Regions from separate parts of the Cytobacillus sp. genome, predicted to be linked through region 1. Evidence: riboswitches for the same ligand, from Rfam matches in the RefSeq annotation. Region 1 holds a riboswitch; the other holds the start of a gene.
The links. Region 1 has a riboswitch for thiamine pyrophosphate ahead of thiT (energy-coupled thiamine transporter ThiT). Riboswitches for the same ligand answer to the same signal wherever they lie in the genome.
Positions count from the first base shown of each region.

Region 2: another riboswitch for thiamine pyrophosphate. It lies ahead of thiC (phosphomethylpyrimidine synthase ThiC); the one in region 1 lies ahead of thiT (energy-coupled thiamine transporter ThiT).

Region 1 covers NZ_CAXQGS010000052.1:82,866-94,358, forward strand. The annotation lists gene ACEQ1T_RS09485 (ABC transporter permease) at 1-664, shown strand, start outside; gene ACEQ1T_RS09490 (PotD/PotF family extracellular solute-binding protein) at 661-1,734, shown strand; gene ACEQ1T_RS09495 (divergent polysaccharide deacetylase family protein) at 1,821-2,594, shown strand; gene ACEQ1T_RS09500 (lmo0937 family membrane protein) at 3,285-3,437, shown strand; gene ACEQ1T_RS09505 (ATP-binding protein) at 3,567-4,871, opposite strand; gene ACEQ1T_RS09510 (AAA family ATPase) at 5,076-6,806, opposite strand; TPP riboswitch at 7,073-7,175, shown strand; gene thiT (energy-coupled thiamine transporter ThiT) at 7,241-7,840, shown strand; gene ACEQ1T_RS09520 (hypothetical protein) at 7,943-8,212, shown strand; gene ACEQ1T_RS09525 (hypothetical protein) at 8,335-8,574, shown strand; gene qoxD (cytochrome aa3 quinol oxidase subunit IV) at 8,654-8,959, opposite strand; gene qoxC (cytochrome aa3 quinol oxidase subunit III) at 8,960-9,565, opposite strand; gene qoxB (cytochrome aa3 quinol oxidase subunit I) at 9,555-11,493, opposite strand, start outside.
Region 2 covers NZ_CAXQGS010000005.1:25,847-37,339, forward strand. The annotation lists gene thiO (glycine oxidase ThiO) at 1-260, opposite strand, end outside; gene ACEQ1T_RS00645 (thiamine phosphate synthase) at 257-865, opposite strand; TPP riboswitch at 954-1,060, opposite strand; gene thiC (phosphomethylpyrimidine synthase ThiC) at 1,084-2,868, opposite strand; TPP riboswitch at 2,996-3,110, opposite strand; gene ACEQ1T_RS00655 (hypothetical protein) at 3,299-3,583, opposite strand; gene ACEQ1T_RS00660 (bifunctional UDP-sugar hydrolase/5'-nucleotidase) at 3,737-5,371, shown strand; gene ACEQ1T_RS00665 (DUF3267 domain-containing protein) at 5,730-6,266, opposite strand; gene ACEQ1T_RS00670 (hypothetical protein) at 6,495-6,914, shown strand; gene ACEQ1T_RS00675 (cation diffusion facilitator family transporter) at 6,953-7,822, opposite strand; gene ACEQ1T_RS00680 (DUF2935 domain-containing protein) at 8,054-8,842, opposite strand; gene ACEQ1T_RS00685 (hypothetical protein) at 8,974-9,534, opposite strand; gene ACEQ1T_RS00690 (SCO family protein) at 9,531-10,163, opposite strand; gene ACEQ1T_RS00695 (cbb3-type cytochrome c oxidase subunit I) at 10,223-11,493, opposite strand, start outside.

The DNA of each region.
Region 1 (11,493 bases):
GTATCGGGAGCTGTTTGCTGATAGCCGATTGCTCATCATTGTCCTTAATACCGTTATTATTGCCCTTTTATCTGCAGCTATTTCGACGATTATTGGAGTAGCTGGAGCACTTGCCATTGCCTATGCCAGAAAACGCAGAGTGAAAAACACGCTTCTTTCACTGAATAATGTGCTGATTGTCAGTCCGGATGTCATTATTGGAGCCTCGTTTTTGATTCTGTTTACAATGATCGGGCTTAAGCTTGGATTTGTATCTGTTTTGCTTGCACACATAGCATTTAGTGTTCCAATTGTCGTGCTGATGGTTTTGCCTAAAATAGAGGAAATGAGCTCATCCATGATTTATGCAGCCATGGATCTTGGGGCAAGCAGGCTTGATGTGCTCACTAAGGTCATTCTCCCTTATATTACTCCTGGAATTTTCGCTGGCTTTTTTATGGCCCTGACGTATTCCCTCGATGATTTTGCCGTAACTTTCTTTGTTACAGGCAACGGCTTTACCACTTTGTCTGTTGAGATTTATTCACTGGCAAGACGGGGAGTTTCTTTAAATATCAATGCTTTATCTGCTTTGCTTTTCCTATTTACAATCATTCTCGTTACTGGCTATTACTTTATTACGAAACGAAATGAGAAGCCGAATGGAATGGGGGTAAGGCAATGAAGAAGCTTGTTCAGGCGCTCGCTGCCGTTTTAATTGTTTCATTTGCCTTGTTGTACATCGTTTTAAGGCTGAATTCCTCCCAGGGCTACACAAGCGGCAATACTTTGACCATTTTTAACTGGGGCGACTATATAGATGCAGAGCTGGTGGAAAAGTTCGAACAGGAAACAGGCATAAAAGTCATCTATGAGACATTCGATTCCAATGAAGCGATGATGACGAAAATTGAACAGGGCGGCACAGCTTATGATATTGCTGTTCCATCTGAATATGCGATTGAAAAAATGAAAGAGGAAGACCTTTTATTGCCGGTCGACCATTCGAAAATTCCGAATCTGAAATATATAGATCAGCGTTTTATGGACCTGCCTTTTGATTCGGGGAACAAATATTCGATTCCCTATTTCTGGGGCACAGTTGGAATTCTTTATAACACGGATATTTTAGGAGATAAAAAAATCACAAGCTGGAATGATTTATGGGACCCTGAATTTAAGAATCAGATCCTGCTGATAGACGGGGCAAGGGAAGTAATGGGCATGGGTCTCAACAGTCTTCATTATTCCCTGAATGACAAAAATACAGACCATTTGATCGAAGCTAAAGAAAAGCTCGATCGTCTTACACCTAACATTAAAGCTATTGTGGGTGACGAAATCAGAATGCTGATGGAAAATGATGAAGCCGGCATTGGCGTGGTATGGTCAGGTACGGCACAGGAGCTTATGTGGGAGAAGGATAATCTGGAATATGTGCTTCCGAATGAAGGCTCCAATCTTTGGTTTGATAATATGGTCATCCCTAAGACTGCCAAAAATCCGGAAGCGGCCCACCAGTTCATGAATTTTATCCTTGACCCGGAAAATGCGGCACAAAATACAGAATACGTTGGATATTCAACGCCGAATAAAGAAGCACTGAAATATATGGACGAAGAAACAATCTCAGATGAACGATTCTATCCGGATGAAGAAATGACAGCCCGGCTGGAGGTATATGAGAATCTGGGAAAAAGGATGCTTGCTTATTATAATGAGCTTTTCCTTGAGTTTAAAATGCATTCAAAGTAATGTACTGCCAGGATTAATTCCTGGCAGTTTTTGCATTGGAACTGATTAAATGATTCAGGGAATACTAGCCAAAAGGAGGATGGAAAATGAAAATATTCTTCAGCATATATTTATTGATTTTTTCATTCGCAAGTATAGGAACTCACACAACTTCTGCCCCAGTAAAACCTGAATTGGCGATTGTCATTGATGATCTTGGAAACAACATGAAGGGAACAGCAGAAATGATGGAGCTTCCGGTGACCTTAACGGTTGCCATCATGCCTTTCATGCCAACGACAAAAGAAGATGCACAACTGGCAAGCAAAAATGGGCATGAAGTGATCGTTCATATGCCGATGGAGCCGAAAAGAGGAAAGAGGAGCTGGCTTGGGCCGGGGGCCATCACAACAGATTTAACCGATGAAGAAATCCGCCGCAGGGTGGAGAGTGCCATTAAAGAGGTGCCTCATGCGGTCGGGATGAATCACCATATGGGTTCAAGAGCCACTGAAAATGAGCGGGTCATGAGAATTGTCCTGGAAGTATGCAAAGAACACGGATTATTTTATCTCGACAGCAAAACAACCGGCAAAAGTGTAGTCGGGAAACTGGCGAATGAATTGGGTGTACCATATGTTGAAAACAATATTTTCTTTGATGATATCTACACTACTGCCCATATCACAAAACAGGCAGACAGACTCGCTGAAAAACTGGTGAAAAATGAACGCATCATCGCAATCGGCCATGTTGGCATCACAGGAACAAAGATGGTAAATGTGCTTAAAGAGTATATACCTGTTTATAAAAAGAAAGCAGAAATAGTGCCGCTGTCAGAACTGATTCCAGGCTATGAACTTATTGACGAAGGACCTTGAACTAAAGCTTAAGCTCCTGATCAGATGAACTTCCACTAAAAACCGCCACGTCCTGTGGCGAACGTTGAAGCCAGCACATCCTGTGCAAGTCCGACAGGCATATGACGAATCACGCAGGAAACCTTCCAAAGCAAGCTTTGGTCGGGCGATGTATCCGTTGACGAAGCGTTCCTTGTCCTAATTTCTGGAGTGATTTGGCTTATGACCCGAGGGGCTAGGCGCTGGAGATAGATGCAATCTTTCCACAGAGTGATTCACACTGTTCCATCCTATTAATAAAAGCTGCAAGCCTGGTGTGGTTTGCAGCTTTGTTCATGGTGTGTAATAAAACGGTGTAATGGTGAAATACGGTTTAAATCCTAAAAGGTGGCCGCCCACATTCCGGTCTGGTTAGTCCCGCAACGAAGCGATGTTAGAAGAGGTGGGCGACCGTGAATATAGTATATGCAGTGATGCAAAAAGGATGCAGCAAAACTTCCTTGAATACAGGAAGGTTTTGTATGATCTTGCTGCAAAAGTGCTGGAACATGAAATACTTTCTGAATAGAAGTATCCATTCTTTGCAAAATATAACATTGTCAGAACTGTAAAAAGTGGGGCAATGTTTTTTTGTGTTTTTCAATTACTCATGAATTAGTCCCGATTGTAAGGGGTATGTAAATAATAAATCAACAGGAAGGAGTGAATTGCATGCTTTGGACTATAGCAGGTATTCTGCTTGTATTATGGATACTCGGATTAATATTTAAAATAGCGGGAGGCATCATTCATATACTGCTTGTAATAGCAGCGATCATCATTGTTGTAAACTTTATAAGAGGCCGTGCATCCGGCAGGGGATAAATGAAAAAAGCCTTCAGTTTTTTGGAGGCTTTTTTCTGTGGTTTATTTTTAAGTTAATGTTTTGATTCATCACCTACCTGTGCTGTCGAGCATTAATTTTCGGCAGGATTCCCATTCAGTCATTTTGAGTTAACTCTCATTTATACGCTGACTTTCAGACCTGTTCTGGAATGAAGTCTGCCGGATCACTTCGGACGAGTAATATAGAGGCAGCGAAATAGTAAAGCAGGTTCCTATATTTTGTGTACTTTCTATTGCATATTTTCCTTTCAAACGATTGATGATGTCAAAAGATATCATTAATCCTAAGCCGGTTCCTTTCGTTTTTGTTGAGTAATAGGGCTGACCGAGCATTTGGAGTTTTTCTTTTGACATTCCGACACCTTCATCTTTAATTAGTATATCGGCTGTAGTATTTCTTTTGAATGCTGAAACCTCTAGAATACCGCCATCAGGCATTGCTTCTATACTATTTTTCATTAAGTTTATAAATAATTGCTTAATTTCATTTGGGTTACCAATGATAAAAATGCCTTCAAAAATACTTGTCCTTATTTCAACCTTTGTCATCAGTCCATATGGCCGCATAAAATCAGCCACTTCCAATAATACTCCGGAAAGAGAAACTTGACTGACAACAGGAGTTTCCGGGCGTGCAAGTGAGAGGAAATCACTAATAATATGATTGGTTCTGTCCAGTTCCTCCAAAGAAACTTTAATAAAGGACTTTTGATCTGCAGTCAGGTTTTTTTCATTTTTAAGCATTTGCAGAAAACCTCTTACAGTAGTCATTGGGTTTCTAATTTCATGGGCGACGGACGCAGCCAGCTGACTGATCGCATTGATTTTTTCCGCATCTCTCAGTTTTTGCATCATCATTTCCTGAAGCAGATTCATTTCAATTAAATAGATGATCATAGAAAGAGTCACAATAGAAACTGCTGAAAACAATAGCAAGTATACAGCGTCTTCTTTAATATCCTTTTGGAGGAAAATAACATACCTGGTTACCGTAATGGGAAGATAAAATAAAACAGCTATACTGAGTTTTTGTTTAAATGTACATTTTTTATAGAATTTTGAAGCATAGAAAAAGAGCACAGACATAATTGCGTAATTTACTAGCGCAATCGAAATATCTCCTGGTGAAAAAAAGCCCTTAAAAGTAATCAATACTAAAATAACCAGGAAGCCTGCAAGAGGCTTAATGTAAAAATAGGCGACAAAAACAGGAATAAATTTCAAGTCAAAAAACTGACCGCTTGCAATTTCCACCGGAAAAGTCATAGTCAGGAAAAGCGCTAAAAAAAGAACAGATAAAAGCGGGGCAGAAGTCTTCCAGCCATCCCCCCGATGTGAAGAGATTTTATGGATAAAAGGAATCATTATCATAATTAGAAAGTGAAAAATCAAGTCAGCTGTAAAATCATACAAAAGAACCATCCCTCCAACATGCAGGTATATTAGTAATTAAACAAAAGAGAGGAAGAATCCTTTATATGGGAACATTTATTTATTCTGACTCTATAGGAGATAACCATTTGTTTACATAACATTATTATGGATTAATTTTTGAATATTTACTAATGAACTGCATTTCCAATATAAAAACCGGCCTGCAGGGGGGCCGGTTTCTCATCATGCTATTACCATTTCAGACTTCAATTCTCCAACAATCTTCTGGACTTCACTGCCTTCCAGAGTTTCTTTTTCAAGAAGGGCCTCTACCAGTGTTTCAAATTGAGGGTGATGATTTGCAATGATCAATTCGCATCTTTCCAGTGCTTTCTGGAAAAGATCCTGCATTTTTGCTTCTTTTTGACCTTTGTTAAAGGTAAGCTCAAAGCCGTTATCAAGTAAACCGGTATCAACCATTTGCTCAATGATGTGCTTGGCTTGTTTAACATCACCGCTTACTCCAATGCTGTGCTCGCCAAGAATCATTCGTTCTGATACACCGCCTGCGAGAATCATGGCAACCTGATCAAGCAATTCACTTGTTGTCGATAAGTGAAGTTCTTTTTGTATTGGTGCTACATACCCAAGTGCTTCGCCGCGCGGAATGATGGTTGCTTTGCGGACGGATCCGGGTTTTGTTAAAGCAGCCACTAATGCATGGCCAGCTTCGTGTATGGCAACCCGCTGCTTTGTACCGTGATCCTGCAATGCCCGGGTGGTTGTTCCCAGAATGGTCCGGTCAAGCGCATAATCCAAATCTTCTTTTGAGATAATTTCCTGGCCGTTACGGACAGCTCTGCGGCTTGCCGTTTCAAAAAGGGAATGAAGATCTGCACCTGAGAATCCAGAGGTGCTTTCTGCTAAATCACCAAGTGTTGTCATGACATCCTCAGCCAGTAATCTATTTTTTGTGTGAATATTGATAATCTCTCTTCGGCCCTTTGTATCAGGAAGAGGGACATTGAAGGAGAAGTCAATCCGTCCCGGACGGAGGAATGCTTCATCAAGCATATCCTTCCTGTTTGTCGCTGCAATAAATAGTATTCCATCATTGGAATGGCCGCCGTCCAGCTGGACTAGCAGCTCAGTTAACGTCTTTTCGCTTTCTTCTCCGCCATGCTGCTTTCTTCTGCCTGCCAATGCATCTACTTCGTCAATGAAGACGACGGCAGGAGAATGCTTTCTTGCATTTTGGAAAAGGTTTCTTACTCGGGAAGCTCCCACACCAACGAACAACTCATTAAAACCGGAACCGCTGGTTGAGAAAAAAGTGGCTCCAAGTTCTTTAGCGATTGCCTGAGCCAGCAATGTTTTTCCTGTTCCAGGAGGCCCGTATAATAGAATTCCCTTCGGCGGCTTAATCCCCATTTTCAGAGAGCGCTCAGGTTCTTTTAATATAGAAAGAGTCTGCATGATTTCCTCTTTCATTTCTTCCTGAATTCCGCCAACATCTTCCAGTGAAATGGAAGGAAGGGCCTTTGGCTTAGATACACTTTGTTTCATGGTATTTGTAGCACCCATTCCGCCTTTTCCTGACTTAAACAGGTAAATGCCAATGGCTATAAACAAAAGGACTACACCGCCCAGAATCCAAGGGGTATAAGGTCCTGTGGTTGCGAACGTATATTGTATATTATAGGTTTCTACTAATTTATCAACCATCTCACTGTTGGGAGGCACATGGGAGATGTACTCGCCATCAGGGGCTGTGATCAGCAGTTTCCCATTTTTGTATTCCTGTACTGCAACAGTCTTTCCATCCTGGGAGGCAATAATTTTTTCCACAGAAGAAAACGGAACTGTCACATCCTTATTTCCTGCTTGTACGGTCCAAATAACCGCCGCCAAAATCACCGTGATCACCAATGCAATAGAAACAATCGTCGAAGGCTTCTTTAGACGTGATTTCAACTATTTCCCTCCTCATTGAACATACCTACATTATAAGGAAATAGTATTGTTAATAACAGGGTTTTACTTTTTTTAAACGTTGTAAATTATGGAAAAATAGTATAGTTTATAAGAAAGTGTGCTACAACAGCTATCAGATGGCATAAATATGTGAAAAAAATGTGACAAGCAGGGTGAAAACCTGGCATATAAATTAAAAAAGTTTTTTCAAAGAATCCTTTTCACAATGTTTCATTTCATATATACTAAAATCGGATAATTCAATAACGTGCCACAAGGGGAGCATTTTGCTGAGAGTGAACAGTTCGCTGTTCTGACCCTTTGAACCTGTTAGATAATGCTAGCGCAGGAATGTGGAATAAAAGGCGGAAGGAGATTTTCTGCCTGCTTGTTCTCCCTTGGGGTATCGTCAACGATTAAAGGGGGATTTTTTTATGAAAAAATTAAGCTTAACTGCGATGATTGAAGCTTCATTTTTTGCAGCATTTGCCATCATTCTGGATTTTCTGCCATCAATCAAGCTGTCACCGTCTATTTCCATTTCCGCCGCGATGATTCCGATCTTTATTTTGGCTTTCAGGTGGGGTTTTAAGGTAAGCTTCATCGCAGGCCTCTTATGGGGAATTTTGCAGATTTCCATGGGAGATGCCTGGATCGCCACTCCGCTTCAGGCATTTATTGAGTACTTTGTCGCATTTGCCTGTATTGGTTTTGCCGGTTTGTTTTTCCGGCCAATTCAAAGTCAGCTGCACAGGGGAAACAAGAACAAAGCATTGGGCTGGATAGTTTTAGCTGTGTTTGCCGGAAGCCTTGCCAGGTATTTCTGGCATTTCATAGCAGGTGTATTTTTCTTTGGAAGCTATGCGCCAGAAGGGATGTCGCCTGTATTATTCTCCTTCATGGCAAATGGCGCAACAATGCTTGGTGCTGCTATTCTTTGTTCCATTTTAGCAGCATTAATTATTTCTTCGGCACCTAGATTAATCATGAGAAAATCAGATGAAATTATTCAATCGCAAAAACATGCTTCCTGATTATAATCTGCCTCTTTGAATATATTTCAAAGAGGTTTTTTTCATATCTTAGGAAACTCCTTATGAAAAATGGGTATATTACTCAAAAAGGGGAGTGATTGTTTGTCAAACACATTGCAGGGTAACATCATAACAGGTGTCTTTGATGCAGAAACCAGTGCCTTTGAGATCCAAAAGGTTAAAAGTTTCACTACCCAGTCGATTCTCAACAAAAATCAATGTGAAAATTTGTATAACTATTTATCCATCCATGAGGAAGATGAGGGAGGACAAATTATTACACTGTACGATCAAATGCCGTTAATGCTGACCAGGCAGGAAATATGCAGTTTAAAGAAAGATTTGGAGAACATTAAAAAACTATATCAGTAGAAAATCGCTTTGCATCTTGCAAGGCTTTTTTTCTTGCCAAATTAAATTTGACAAATTTGTGACAAAAAGTTTGACAAATTTGTGAACATAGTTAGAATATTAAATAAAAGGGGATGAAAAACATGACATTAAAACAGCAAAAGGTTCTTCACTTTTTTAGGAATGTTACAGCAGCAGGTATACTTTTAGGATTAATTGTCTTTATTTCCAGCTTTTTTGTAAGCGGTATCACGGGTGAGTATGTTTTATCAATCGGCTTAAGCATTATGGTATCATCCATGCTAATTTTTGGATTTGGATTTTTTATCAATGTAATGGAAGAAATGACAAAGGGAAGCAAGGGAATCAGACAATACAAATAAAACCGGCCTCCAATAGGGAGACCGGTTTTTTGTATTATTTGGTTCATCGGTTGGACATGGCGCTTCTGCTTATCTTTAATTAATGAGCAGCGTGCCCAGAAGTCAGAACCCAAATTGAACCCACTACAATAACGATAACCATAAATACGGCATAAATCATATTTACCAAGTTCGTTTTGCCGTCTTCGCCTTCTCTTAAGTGCATGAACATGAAAAGCTGCATGCCTGCCTGAATGACAGCCAGTGAGCCGATGATCCACATGATAACTTTAAAAGAGAGGTTCGTTTTTAAGGCAATACCTGCTGCTGCAAATGTCAGCACAAGGGAAACAACAAATCCAATGACATGGCTTATCGGGAAGCTTTTTGATTGATGATGTTCCATTTAAGCCACCAGTCCTTTCAAATACACGAATGTGAAAATAAAGATCCAGACTACATCAAGGAAGTGCCAGTAAAGGCCGATAATAAATGTTTTTCTTGCTGTAGTAGGGGTAAGGCCTCTTTTTAAAAGCTGGATAATGACCATAGTTGCCCAGCCAATACCCAATGTAACGTGGGCTCCGTGTGTACCCAGCAAGACAAATAAGCTGGAAAGGAACGCACTTGTCTGCATCGTTGCGCCTTCATGGGCATAATGGATAAATTCATTAATCTCCATGAATAGGAATCCTGCGCCAAGAGCAAGGGTAATCACCAGCCAGGTAATTAGCCCTTTCAGGTTATGCCGGCGCATTTCAAAAATGGCGATGCCCATTGTAAAGCTGCTTGTCAAAAGGAGGACTGTCTGAATCATGACATCCTTGATCACAAAAATGTCTTTATGTGTTGGACCTCCTGCAAAGCGTTCATATAATACACCATATACTCCAAACAGAGTGGCAAATAGAACGATTTCAGCGCCAAGGAAAACCCAGAAGCCAAGAATATTCATCCGATCCTGTTCAGTTTGATATTCAAGGGGCAAGGAAGTATCCACTTTAGCTGACATGATCATGCACCTCTCCTTCTGTTTTTCTCCAGGCATTTTCAATTCTGTGAATTTCATCTTTTTTAACATGGAAGCCTTCATTGTAATCGAATGAACGGATGATCAAACCAGCAAAAATGCCGATGGCAGCTACAGCTGCAGCAATGTGCCATTCAAATACAAGGAGGAAGCCTGCGATGCCGAAGATGACACCCATATAAATCGGAAGCCAGGAATTGCTTGGCATATGAATCTCTTCAATTTCACTGTCATATAACGTTAAGCCTTCATTCTTTTTCTTCATGTGCCAGAAAGGATCAAGGGATTTAACCTCCGGCAGCTTTGCAAAGTTATAGAATTGAACTGGTGAAGCAGTAGACCATTCCAATGTTCTTGCATCCCATGGGTCGCTTGAGATGTTTCTGTCAGCATAGCGGATGCTCCAGTAAATGTTGTAGCAGAATACCGCGAACCCTGCTGCCAGAATGATCGAACCAATTGCCGATAGCATGAAGAGTGGTGCAAATCCTGATTCCGCAGAGTATGTGTATGCACGTCTCACAGCTCCGTTTAATCCAAGGAAGAACATAGGCATGAATGTTACGTTAAAACCAATAACAAAGAGCCAGAAATGCCATTTTCCGATTTTTTCATTCAGCATGAAACCGAACATTTTTGGCCACCAGTAGTACAGACCTGCAAATACGGCAAATACTACACCTGGAATTAATACATAGTGGAAGTGGGCAACAAGGAATAATGTATTGTGATACTGATAATCCGCTGCACCCATTGCAAGCATTACACCTGTAACCCCGCCTATAACAAAGCATGGGACGAATGCCAGTGCCCAAAGCATGGCGGAAGTAATTTTTATGCGGCCTTTACGCATCGTAAACAGCCAGTTGAACATCTTAACTCCGGTCGGTATGGCTATCGCCATCGTCGTGATGGAGAAGAAAGAGTTAACTGCAGGGCCTGATCCCATTGTGTAGAAATGGTGAACCCATACAACCATACTTAAAAGGGCAATTCCAAGGATGGAAAATACCATTGATTTATATCCAAACAAAGATTTTCTTGAGAATGTTGCAATAACTTCTGAGAAAATCCCGAAAGCAGGAAGGGCAACAATGTAAACCTCAGGATGTCCCCATAGCCAAAACAGGTTAGCCCAAAGCATATCCATTCCTCCGCCTGACACTGTAAAGAAGTGTGTTCCATACAGACGGTCGAATGTCATCAACGCCAATGCAACTGTGAAAATTGGGAAAGCAGCCACAATCAGAATGGATGTTACAAAGGTAGTCCATGTGAACATCGGCATTTTCATCAGTGTCATGCCTTTTGTTCTCATTTTCAAAATCGTGACGATAAAGTTTATACCTGTCATTAGAGTACCGATACCAGCAATTTGCAGTGCGACTGCGTAAAAGTTGTTGCCGATTCCCGGGCTGAATTCCTTGCCTGCAAGAGGGAAGTAAGATGTCCAGCCTGCATCAGGCGATCCTCCGATTACGAAGGAAATATTAAATAGCATAGCTCCGCTGAAAAACAGCCAGAAGCTTAGAGCATTCAGCTGTGGAAAAGCAACGTCACGCGCACCGATCTGCAGCGGAATGACAACGTTCATTAAACCAATTAAGAACGGCATAGCCATGAAAAGAATCATAATAACGCCGTGTGTTGTAAAGATTTCATTATAGTGCTGGGAATTCAAAAACTCCATTTCAGGTCTCGCTGTCTGAGCTTTCATCAGCAAGCCGTCCATTCCGCCGCGGAAAAACATCAATACTGCGGAGATGATATACATGATACCGATTTTTTTATGATCAACTGTAGTCAGCCATTCTGTCCAAAGGTATTTCCACTTTTTTAAGTAAGTGATGCCAGCGACTGCACCAATCATCGTTAACAATATAGCAATCTGTGAACCTAGTATAAGGGGG
Region 2 (11,493 bases), on a different contig from region 1:
ACTTGAGATAAATCTTCCAGTTCAGGAATCAGGCTCTGATACATGGAGCGGCTTTTGCATGCCAGCTGGAATAGCGGGCCGTCTTCTGTCAGTTCCGTTTGGGCTCCTAAAATTCCAGCTGCCGCTCCGGAAGCCTTGCCGGCTATTTTCCCCTTATCCAAAACGGCCACTTTATACCCTCTTTTAGCCAGTTGAAAAGCAATGGAGCTACCGTTAATGCCGCCGCCAACTATAACGGCGTCAAATATTTTCCTCATCATTTCCCCTCCTCATCTAACTTATTTAAAAAGAGCTTTGCTGCCTCTGCAGGGTCCTTTGCCTGCAAAATCCCTGACATTACAGCAATGCCATCTGCCCCCGCCTCCAAAACCTCTGGGACTTTTTCTGGTTTAATGCCTCCAATTGCCAATACCGGAATTTCTACTGCCTTTTTGAGAGCCTCCAGTGACCCAGTGCCCCTTGGCGGAGCTCCCTTCTTAGAATCGGTTTCAAATATGTGTCCAAACAGGATATAACCAGCTCCCTGTTTTGCAGCCTCTTCTGCTTCTTCAAGAGAATGTACGGAACATCCGATGGGCATATCTGGAAAATGCATTTTGACAACATGGACTGGAAGGCTGTGAAAAGCAAGATGTACACCTGCCTTACATGTCCATGCAACATCCACCCGATCATTTATAACAATTTTATGAATGGGGACTCCCTCATTACAAAGCAGCTCAATTCCTTCATATAGCTCCCTTGCGGTTCGATGTTTTTCCCTCAAGTGGAACTTATCTGCAAAGGGTTCCACTTCACCTGCTATTTCAGCAAAGGCCTCTAGAGAAAGCTTTCCATCTGATATAACATGCAGCTGTTTTTTCATTGCGGATGCTCCCGTGCTATTTTTAGATTTTGTGCAAATAAAAAACCACCTTCTAAATAGAAAGCGGCGGTATGGGGCCTTGGAATTCAGACCCGATACTCCACTTCCCTACGCTGGCATGCCAGATCAGGTTCCAAGGGTCTTAAAGCTTTTGCTTTAATCTCAGCCTGCAAACAGGCACCCCCAGCGGATTTAATTTCTATTAAACTATAAAAAGACTACTGATATATATTTCCCCCGGCCTTATTAAATTCCTCAGCTTTTTCTTCCAGTCCCTTCTTTATCGCTTCATTTGTTTCAAGCTGATGTTCTTTTGCATAATTCCGGATATCCTGAGAAATTCTCATACTGCAAAACTTTGGCCCGCACATGGAACAAAAATGAGCTGTTTTTGCACCTTCAGCCGGCAGTGTTTCATCATGAAATTCCAAAGCACGCTCAGGATCCAAAGAAAGATTAAATTGATCTCTCCAGCGAAATTCAAAACGGGCTTTTGACAGGGCATCATCCCTTTTTTGCGCTCCAGGATGTCCCTTTGCCAGATCTGCAGCATGAGCGGCAATTTTATACGTGATGACACCCTCGCGCACATCGTTTCTATTTGGCAAACCCAAATGTTCTTTAGGTGTAACATAGCAAAGCATTGCCGTACCATACCAGCCTATCATGGCAGCCCCGATTGCAGAGGTAATATGGTCATAGCCCGGAGCTATATCAGTCGTAAGGGGTCCGAGTGTGTAGAATGGTGCTTCTTTACAGATTTCCAATTGTTTATCCATATTCTCTTTGATTAAATGCATTGGAACATGGCCAGGTCCCTCGACCATTACCTGGACATCATGTTCCCAGGCAATTTTCGTCAGCTCTCCAAGTGTTTCGAGCTCTGCAAATTGAGCCTCGTCATTTGCATCTGCAATCGATCCCGGCCTCAGTCCATCCCCCAGGGAGAAGGCCACATCATAAGCTTTCATGATCTCGCAAATTTCTTCAAAGTGCGTATATAAAAAGTTCTCTTTATGATGATGCAGGCACCATTGAGCCATAATGGATCCGCCTCTCGACACAATTCCGGTCAAGCGTTTTGCCGACAGCGGCACATACCTCAAAAGGACACCTGCATGAATGGTAAAATAGTCAACCCCCTGCTCTGCTTGTTCGATTAGGGTATCCCTGTATACTTCCCACGTAAGATCCTCGGCAATGCCATTAACCTTTTCAAGGGCCTGATAAATGGGAACAGTACCGACCGGAACGGCAGAGTTTCTGATAATCCATTCGCGTGTAGTATGAATATTTTTGCCTGTAGACAGATCCATAATTGTATCCGCTCCCCATCGGGTAGCCCAGGTCATTTTCTCTACCTCTTCTTCAATTGAGGATGAAACAGCCGAGTTTCCAATATTCGCATTAATTTTTACATGAAAATTTCTTCCGATAATCATTGGCTCTGTCTCAGGATGATTGATATTGGAAGGAATTATCGCCCGCCCTCTTGCTACTTCAGACCGCACAAATTCCGGTTCCATATTTTCCCGAATAGCTATAAACTCCATCTCCGGGGTAATGATCCCCTTTTTGGCATAGTGAAGCTGGGTGACATTCTTCCCTTTTTTCGCTATCAATGGCTTGCGGTTTAAGCCAGGAAAGACTTTATGATTGGCACGCGGATCACCTTCATTGAGGTAGCCATTGTCCTCGGGCTTTACTTTCCGCCCATCATATTCTTCTACATCCGCTCGTTCCTGAATCCACCGGCTTCTCAGAGCGGGAAGCCCTTTCTTTAGATCTGCAGTATATTGAGGATCCGTATATGGTCCGCTCGTATCATATACACGAACCGGCTCATTGACCTCTTCACCAAACGTTCCGGCAGTGGGGCTTAATTCTATCTCTCGCACCGGAACCTTTATATCAGCCCTGGAACCCTTCACATATACTTTTTTGCTGCCAGTAAAGCTTGACATAATAGAAATACTCTCATGATTTAAAGAACTTGCAGTCATTAATCATCTCTCCCTTATTAAAAATGTAAGGACGAGACCTGGAACCAAGGAAGTGCCATATATGTAAAAAAGCCGGTCCACATAAAGATGGACCGGCTTAACCGCAGATGTCTTTGCACAAAGAAACTTTTGCACATTCTAACTTCCCCACGCTGGTATGATCCAGATAAGGTCCAAAGAGTCAAGAAACCTTAGCGCGTTTCTTTCTCAGCCCAAGCTATTGGGCACCCCTAGTTATTGCTATTAAATTCAATTTTAGTATACAGAATTGCGGTAACAAAGGAAAGGAATTTTTTCAGAATTCTGCCAGATAAAAAATGTTGTCTTTATTTTGCTCCTAAACTCGTTTTCCTTAATTCAGGCTTTTTACTTGTGAATGAACATCAAAAACGCCTGCCAGCGGCAGCCGTTTTAAGTAATTTAATGAAGGTTAGTTCCCGTCAGATTCCTCATCATTCATATCCATATCACTTTGATCCATACTCTCTTCATTTTGCGGTGATTCTTCATTCATGCCGGGCTCCTCCATATCAGATTCTTCTGATGTGCCAGGATCCTGCATTTCACTATCTTCATTATTGTTTTCTTCCATCTGATTATCTTCCAATTCCACATCTTCCGTTTCCGGAGGCGGATCCTGTTCATCCGTTCCGCATCCTGCCAACAATAATCCTGCACTCAATGGAACTGATAGCCATAGCTTCTTATAATTCATGTATTGTCATCTCCTTTTGCAGTATTATGTTTCTTTAAGACCTAACCCTTTTGGCAGGAGGCCAAACTTTTCTGATCTCTAATAGCCCATCACCCGATTAAATCCCTAGTATCTGCAAATACTATCCCTGCCACAATTACTGGAGGATGAATTATGAAAATACTTTTCTCCCTTATATTATTTAGCTTTCTGGGAATGCCTCTATACGGCGGACAGCCTGCAGAAAAAGAACAATGGGATCAGCAGGGTCTTTCTGAAGAATATCACGGCCATGTTGAAGAACGTACAGAAGCACCATACAAGCAAATTCAATTGCTGGGCATTAATGATTTCCATGGACAGCTGAATGTCACTCGGCAGGTTAACGGCAGACCAGCAGGACGCGCAGATTACCTCGCTGCCTATTTGCGGCAGCGTGCTTCTGAAAATGAAAACACCATTATGCTTCATGCTGGAGACATGATTGGAGCCAGTCCGCCAGTATCCGCTCTCCTGCGGGATGAACCGACTATTGAATTTTTGAATAAGATGGGGTTTGATATTGGCACTATCGGCAATCATGAATTTGACCGGGGATCTGAAGAACTGCTTCGCCTGCTAAGTGGCAGCAGCCCTTCAGCAGCAAAAGATTATTCCGGATCCCAATTCCCATGGATTGCGTCCAATGTAATCAGCCAAAAGTCAGGCAAGCCCTTCCTTCCTCCATATAAAATAGTAAACGTCAGCGGAATCCCAATTGGATTTATCGGAGTCATCATGAAAGAAACACCGGCTCTTTCAGCACCTGACAGTATGAAAGAACTGATCTTTATCGATGAAGCTGAAGCCATCAACAAGTATACCCGAGAACTTAAAAAACAAGGAGTAAGAGCCATTGTGGTACTGGCGCATGTCCCTGGAAAATCAAAACTCAATGGGGAGCATGCCAGAGGCCAGTTAATAGAGTTAGCCCATCAGGTGGATGACGAAGTGGATATTATGTTCGGAGGCCATAGTCATGACTATCTGAACAGTGTGGTGGATGGAAAGCTTCTTGTACAGGCCTACTCATATGGCACTGCCTTTTCTGATGTAGATATAGAAATAGATCCCCAGACAAAGGATATTGTCCGCAAGCACGCTGAAATTGTAAATGTTTTTCAAGAGAATATCCAGCCCGCAAGCGACATAACCAGGATGATCGAGCGCTATGAAAGAAAAGTAGAATCCACTGTGAACAGATATATCGGCACTGCCGCAATCTCAATCACAGCCGAACAAAACAGAAGCGGTGAATCAGCCCTGGGCAATCTTATTGCCAATTCCCAGCGGACAGCGATGAACACAGATTTGGCTTTCATCAATCCAGGAGGAATCCGGGCAGACATTGACGCCGGCCGTGTTACTTGGGGAAACTTATTTGTCGTCCTTCCCTTCAGCAATCAACTGGTCAAAATGAACCTGACAGGCAGCCAAATTCGTGATGTCCTCAAACAGCAATGGAAGCCAAATACAACAAGAATTCTTCAGATCTCTGGACTCACTTATACTTGGGATGACAGCAAGCCTAGAGGTGAAAAAATAAATGATATATATCTGTCTGACGGAACATTACTTGATCCGAGCAAAAACTATTCGGTCGCTGTAAATACTTATCTCGCTGATGGAGGAGACAATTTTACAGTATTCCGAAAAGGGACAAACAGAGTGACCGGTCCAAGTGATATAGATGCACTAGTTGACTATATACAGAATTTAGCACAGCCATTCAGCTCCGCGATTGATGGACGCATTAAGATAATAGACTGAAAAAGGACAGCCCCGTGACTGTCCTTTTTTCTTGTCCATTTAATACTAATAGCAGGACGGACATCATATTCTTCTATTAGGATCAGAAAGAAAGGAATAGGATAATGAAAAAGTATATTTATTTTCTCATGCTGTTCGGCGTCTTTTTTCCATTTTTCCATAAAACAGCCATTGTTTTTGAAAACTGGAGATTGTGTACAAATACATCCAAATTGATAGGGATCCGGCTTTATGGACTGGATTCAATGAGAAACCTCCTCATATCATCACTGGCGGCCCTGGTTGCTTTTTTTTTCACCCAAATATTTACTGGCTGGGACAACAAACATAAAAGTTCTTAAACATATGGAATTGCAGCCTATTCATAAACTGTAAATTGCGGTTTAGTCGGATGGTCAATGACTAGAGCATCATTTGAAAATTTTAAGAGCTTTTTATACAAAACAAGATCTCCAAAACATCCAACAGTCAATATCGCCCCTAATATCGATAATCCGGGCATATTCAGTACAATTCCAAGAACAAGGGGCAACAAGCCAGTCGGAATGAATGGCAGCATTAAAACCTTTTTCATTTGCTGAACAGTCACTGGCTGTTTGGCATGAGCATAAGCCACACCCAATTTCAAATTGACTCCCCAGGACATTTCGCTCCATGGAACACCGCCAATATAGCGAAAACCTGCCAGATGGATGGCTTCATGCAAAACAACTATAACAACCATACCAGCTAAAAATAATAGCATACCGATAAGATCAAAAGACATTTCCCCTCCGCCATAAATCACTGCATGTAAAAAGAGCACCCCAAATACCAGCACAATCGTTGCAATGAATAAATAAATCTGCAATTTCATCATTGAAATGGAAACAACCGTTTGTTTTCTATTATCCAACTTTCTCATCCCCTCAAGAAATAAGACCATATACAAATGTACGGAGAAAAAGTTAAAAAGTTTCAGATGTTTCCATTCTTTTACTCTCCTTCTTTTGCCTCATTCTCAAATTCTCACTTTTACCGATTGTGCCCAAATGGACCTAATGTACCCGAAAACACTGTTACCGGCATCAATAGCCTTGTATAATCAATTCAAGAACACTGTGAAAGGACTGTGATAAGGGAAGTGCTATATATCTGGGATATTGAAAAGATTATTTTACATACATTAAACGAACACCGCCTCAATATAAATTACGAGTTCAGCAATACACTTACTGCGCCTATGAGCTACAACGTCTCAACGAATACAATTAAGTTTAACTATCTGAAAGTGAACGGCTACATAGCCAAAATCAACTTTAAAATTAAAGAAACCGATGAGAACCTGTTGAAATTGATGCTATACCATGAAATAGGCTATTATCTGGATTTCAAGAAAAACAAACATGATATAAGAACCCTAATGTATGGAGAAGATGACGAGAAAGAACAGCTCATGTCTGAAATAGAAAAAAACTCCTGGGATTATGGAAGAAAAATAGTTCCTGAACACCTCGTAAATGCCTATGATCATTTACGGGAATTGGATAAAATGTTCAGCTAGAAAAAAAAATGCGCCTCATCAAGAGACGCATTTCTTTTTTAATTCGGCTCCACATGGACATGAACATCATATACCCCATAATCCTGCATCATCACTTTCTCAACATGTGTCGCAATATCATGGGCTTCCTTAATATCCAGTGTGGAATTAACGAGAATGACCACATCGATCACTTCATTGTTTCCATAGCTTCTGCCTTTAATATCTTTTATGCCTTTTACCCCATCTACTTTTTTGATGACATCCTGATAATGATTAATCTTTTTTTCATCAAATCCATCTGAAAGCTCATGGGAGGCTTGTACAAAAATATCCCATGCCGTTTTACATATTAATATCCCGACAATAATGGCTGTTAACGGATCAAGCCATGGCATGTTCAGTTGTGATCCAAAAATTCCGATGGCTGTGCCTATACTCACCCAGGCGTCTGAGATATTATCCTTAGCCGTTGCCATAACGGCCTTGCTGTTAATTTTAATGGCTAATTTTTTGTTGTAGCGGTACACAAAGTACATTGCCGCTCCAGAAAAAACTCCCGTATATGCCGCAATGATATCAGGAGATTCATTAACTCCTTCAAACATAGATGAAACAGCATTCAGCAGAACTTGAATGCCCACAGCAGCCATAATAAAGGACGCTACCATGGAAGCGATGGTTTCACTTTTCCAATGGCCATACCCATGATTTTTATCCGGCGGACGCTGGGAAATCCTAAGACCTATAAGCACTGCAATTGAAGCAATAATATCCGTTGTATTATTCAATCCATCCGCTTTCAAAGCAGCAGAATCACTCACATATCCAATTGTTAATTTTAGTACAGAAAGACATATATAAGCTGCAATACTAATAAACGCAGCACGCTCACCCAACTTAAGGTTTTGATACTTTTCCTCTTCCATGCCCTAGCCTCCTACTTTACCCTTGCTTATATTACCAAGCGGAATTCGGGTGGGTCTAGAGCAATCTTTTTGTCTATTATTAAATAAATAAGCAAAGTGCAATTAAGTTGGACTAGTGAAAATTTAAGCCAGCCCTGAAATAGGCTGGCTTGATTTGTTCATTTTAATGTGCATAAGGGAATAACAGAAATTTGAACAACCTGAAAGAAATGGCCCTTCTTCCAAGAAAATCTAAGCCCTCTTAAGACTCGCTTCAAACAAATCGATAATTTCCAAAAATCTCTCTGCTTCTCTAAACGTATGGTCTGCCAGAAGAGGATGAATATTGCTTTTGATCCGGCACGCCTCTATTAATTCTCTGGCTGTTTTCTTAAAGTCCCTTAATGAAGCAACTGATACCTTATTCTCATTTAAAAAATGGCTAAGTATTGGTTTCGTTTCTGATTCAGGCTGCATAGAGTCAAGATCAACAGCTTGAAAGACCAATTGGTCAAAATCATGACTAAACTCTCTTGCCTGTTCTACCAGCTTTCTTTCCGAAGGATCTAGTAAATGGCCAATAAACTTAGCATGATCTGCCATGATCCTGAGAAAGAATACATTTTCTTCTATAATGGCTTCAGGTTTTGGTGCGAGTATCCCTGAGTTTAGGTCTTTTAATCGATTTGCAAAGTATGCAGCTTCTCTGCTGATATGGTCAATCAATAATGGAAAATTATTTGAACGGATTTCGCATCTTAGTGTCAGCCCCAGCACTTTCCTCTTATAGCTCCAGATGGCAGCAGCTGCTTGATAAACCTCGTTATTAAATGCTCGAACCTGGCTTAGTTCTGAGTTGATTGTAAATCTGGCCAGCTTTTCCTCGATTCTTTCAAATAGAGCGATAAATTGCTGTGCTTCGGCGATTAATTGTTTTTGTTCATAGGTAAACCCTAAACTTAAAAATAGTGCATGTTCTTTCATAATCCTGGACCAAAATTTAATTTCATCCAGCGATCTAACGACTATTGGATCCGCCATGTCATCCCCTCCCCAATTACTCACTCCTTCTCATATATATTTATGATCTTCTGCCTTTATTCTATTTTATTGAAGCAGGTAAACCAGCTGAAATTGTACGAACTGCTTCCAAGACGGCAGCAGTCATTCTATTACTCATATTTTGAAAAATCCATGAAATAGCTATAAATCAAGTAAATAACCATTGCAAACGCGGTTGAGATAAAACCCCATCCCAGCGTAATCTGCTCGATGACCAAATAATTATTGCAAAGCTGTACAGGGGACCAGATATATAGCCATCCCAGGGCTAAAAATAAGATAGTAAAGAAAATAATGAGAGCATGCTTCCAAAATGGACTTAGCTTTGGCCAGCTGTCCCGCAATGGAACCCCAGCCAAAAAAGGAAGTGAAATAAATTTAAAAGCTTCAATACTTGTAAGCGTCAAGGCTTCATCCATTGTCCTGGGCAGAGACCAATAAACCATAATGATCGAAAACAGCAAAATACCAGGGACTCCATTTTCATTCCAATTTGAAAAGAATTTCTGAAAGCGATTTTGAAAGAATTTCGCCATGAATAAACCCGAGATCACCAGTAGAGGCATTTGCATATGCATATGGGTAATCATAATGGACTCCAGCAAATTAGCTACTGGCGGGAGAATCAGTGTTAGAAGCAGCAGGAATCCATATACTGATGGCTTCATCATTTTTCCCCTCCACTTTGCAGAATCTCTGTTACCCGATCAGCCGCCTCTTCAATCAGTGTGTAATCCATAACTTCTACTAACTGTCCTTTTGGATTCACCAGATAAAAAGCCGAGTTATGTGCAAAATTGCCGTATTCATCTGGAATGACAACGACTCCAAATCCGTCCAGTAAAGACTTAAGTTCCTGCTGATTCGGAATCCTGGCCATTCTCCAGGTTTCTCCGTCACTTCCAAAGGCCTTCCGGTAAGTATCCAATGTTTCCGGATCATCCCGCTCCGGATCAAAACTGATGCTCAGAAACTGAATATCATTTCCGATGTACTCTTCCGGAATCCGTTTATATACTTCAGACATATTAACCTCCAGTTCAGGACAAACAGTACCGCATGAAGTATATAAAAAGGTAATAAACACATATTTCTCTTCGAATTCTGAGAAAGAAAAGATCCTCCCGTTATTATCTTCAAGTGTTACATCCGGGAATTGAGGCTTATCATCCATTAACTGATTAATTCTGGCTGTTTCGGCAGTGAAAGCCTGAAACCCATCTGTGCCAATGTAAAACAGGACCACACCAAACACCAGTATCAGCAAGCTTGAAAGCACCGTTCTATTTTTTGGAAACATGATTCCTCACTTCCTTTTAAAGAAAGAGACAGCCCAGCAGCCGAGCTATCTCTCTACCCTTACCAGGTTTTATATGGAGGTGAACCTGGAGGTGCATTGACTATAAAATCGACCAATGGAATGACGTAAGCCATGCCGACAAGGACAAACATACACACAATCCATAATCCCCAGCGCTCTGTCCATCTAGGTGTTGGCGCTTCATCCTCTTCCACTTCCGCAACAGGGAATTCTGTGTTTCCTTTTGGTGCAAAGAACATGAGGTAGAATACAGCATATACCTGCATAAGTACACCGATCATAAGAAGGCTACCACCGATAGCCAGGAAGAACAGATAAGGATCCCAGCTTAAAGCAGTCGCATTGTCAAAGTATGTTGAATAGGAAGTTCTTCTTGGAGAACCCAGCAGACCCACCCAATGCATCGCTCCGGACATGATGATCATACCGAGCGTCCATATGATCGTTTGTATAACCCCAAGTTTATTGATCTGCGGTGTAAGCACTCTTTTTGATACATAAGGAATGAGCCAGTAGCTGATGCCGAAGAACGTCATGACCACAGACATGCCAAGTGTTAAGTGGAAATGACCGACAATCCACATTGTGTTATGAACAACCTGGTTCAATTGGTTTGTGCTTTGTACTATTCCACCCGCTCCGGCAGGAATAAAAGCAGCCATCGCGATAAATGGCGCGAGAAACCGAACATCTCCCCATGGAAGTTTCTTATACCAGCCGACAAGACCTCTTCCTCCTTTCTTTCTCGCTGTACGCTCAAATACCGCAAACATAGCATAAGCAGTCATTAATGAAGGAAAACCAATCGCCAAACTCATAAACACGTGCATGTATTTCACAGGTTCAGAAATACCAGGATCAATAATCTGATGATGGAAACCGCCGGTAATATTCATAATTACTAGTGCAATAACTACAATTCTTGTTAAAAGGTCATTCCATCTTCGGCCGCCAATAACCTTCGGCACTATGACATACCAGGCAGAGACCGCGGTTAAATACCAGATGTTAACCAGCGTATGGCCGAACGCCCAGAACAGCGTGCGTGCAACCATGACATTTATTGTCTCCATCCATCCAAAAGCCCAAGGGATAATGGTAAACACCTCAATGGCTACAGGTATGCTGCCAAAGAATAAGAGAACAAATACACCGGTAGCAAAGAAAGAAAGAATAGGGACATGCTGGCCGGGATTCCTCTTTCGCCAGCTAGCCACATTAATAAAGGCACCAAAGGCGCACATCCATACACCCAATACAATGAAGACTAAGCCGATATAGAAAATAGGTGAAGCAGCCATTGGCGGAT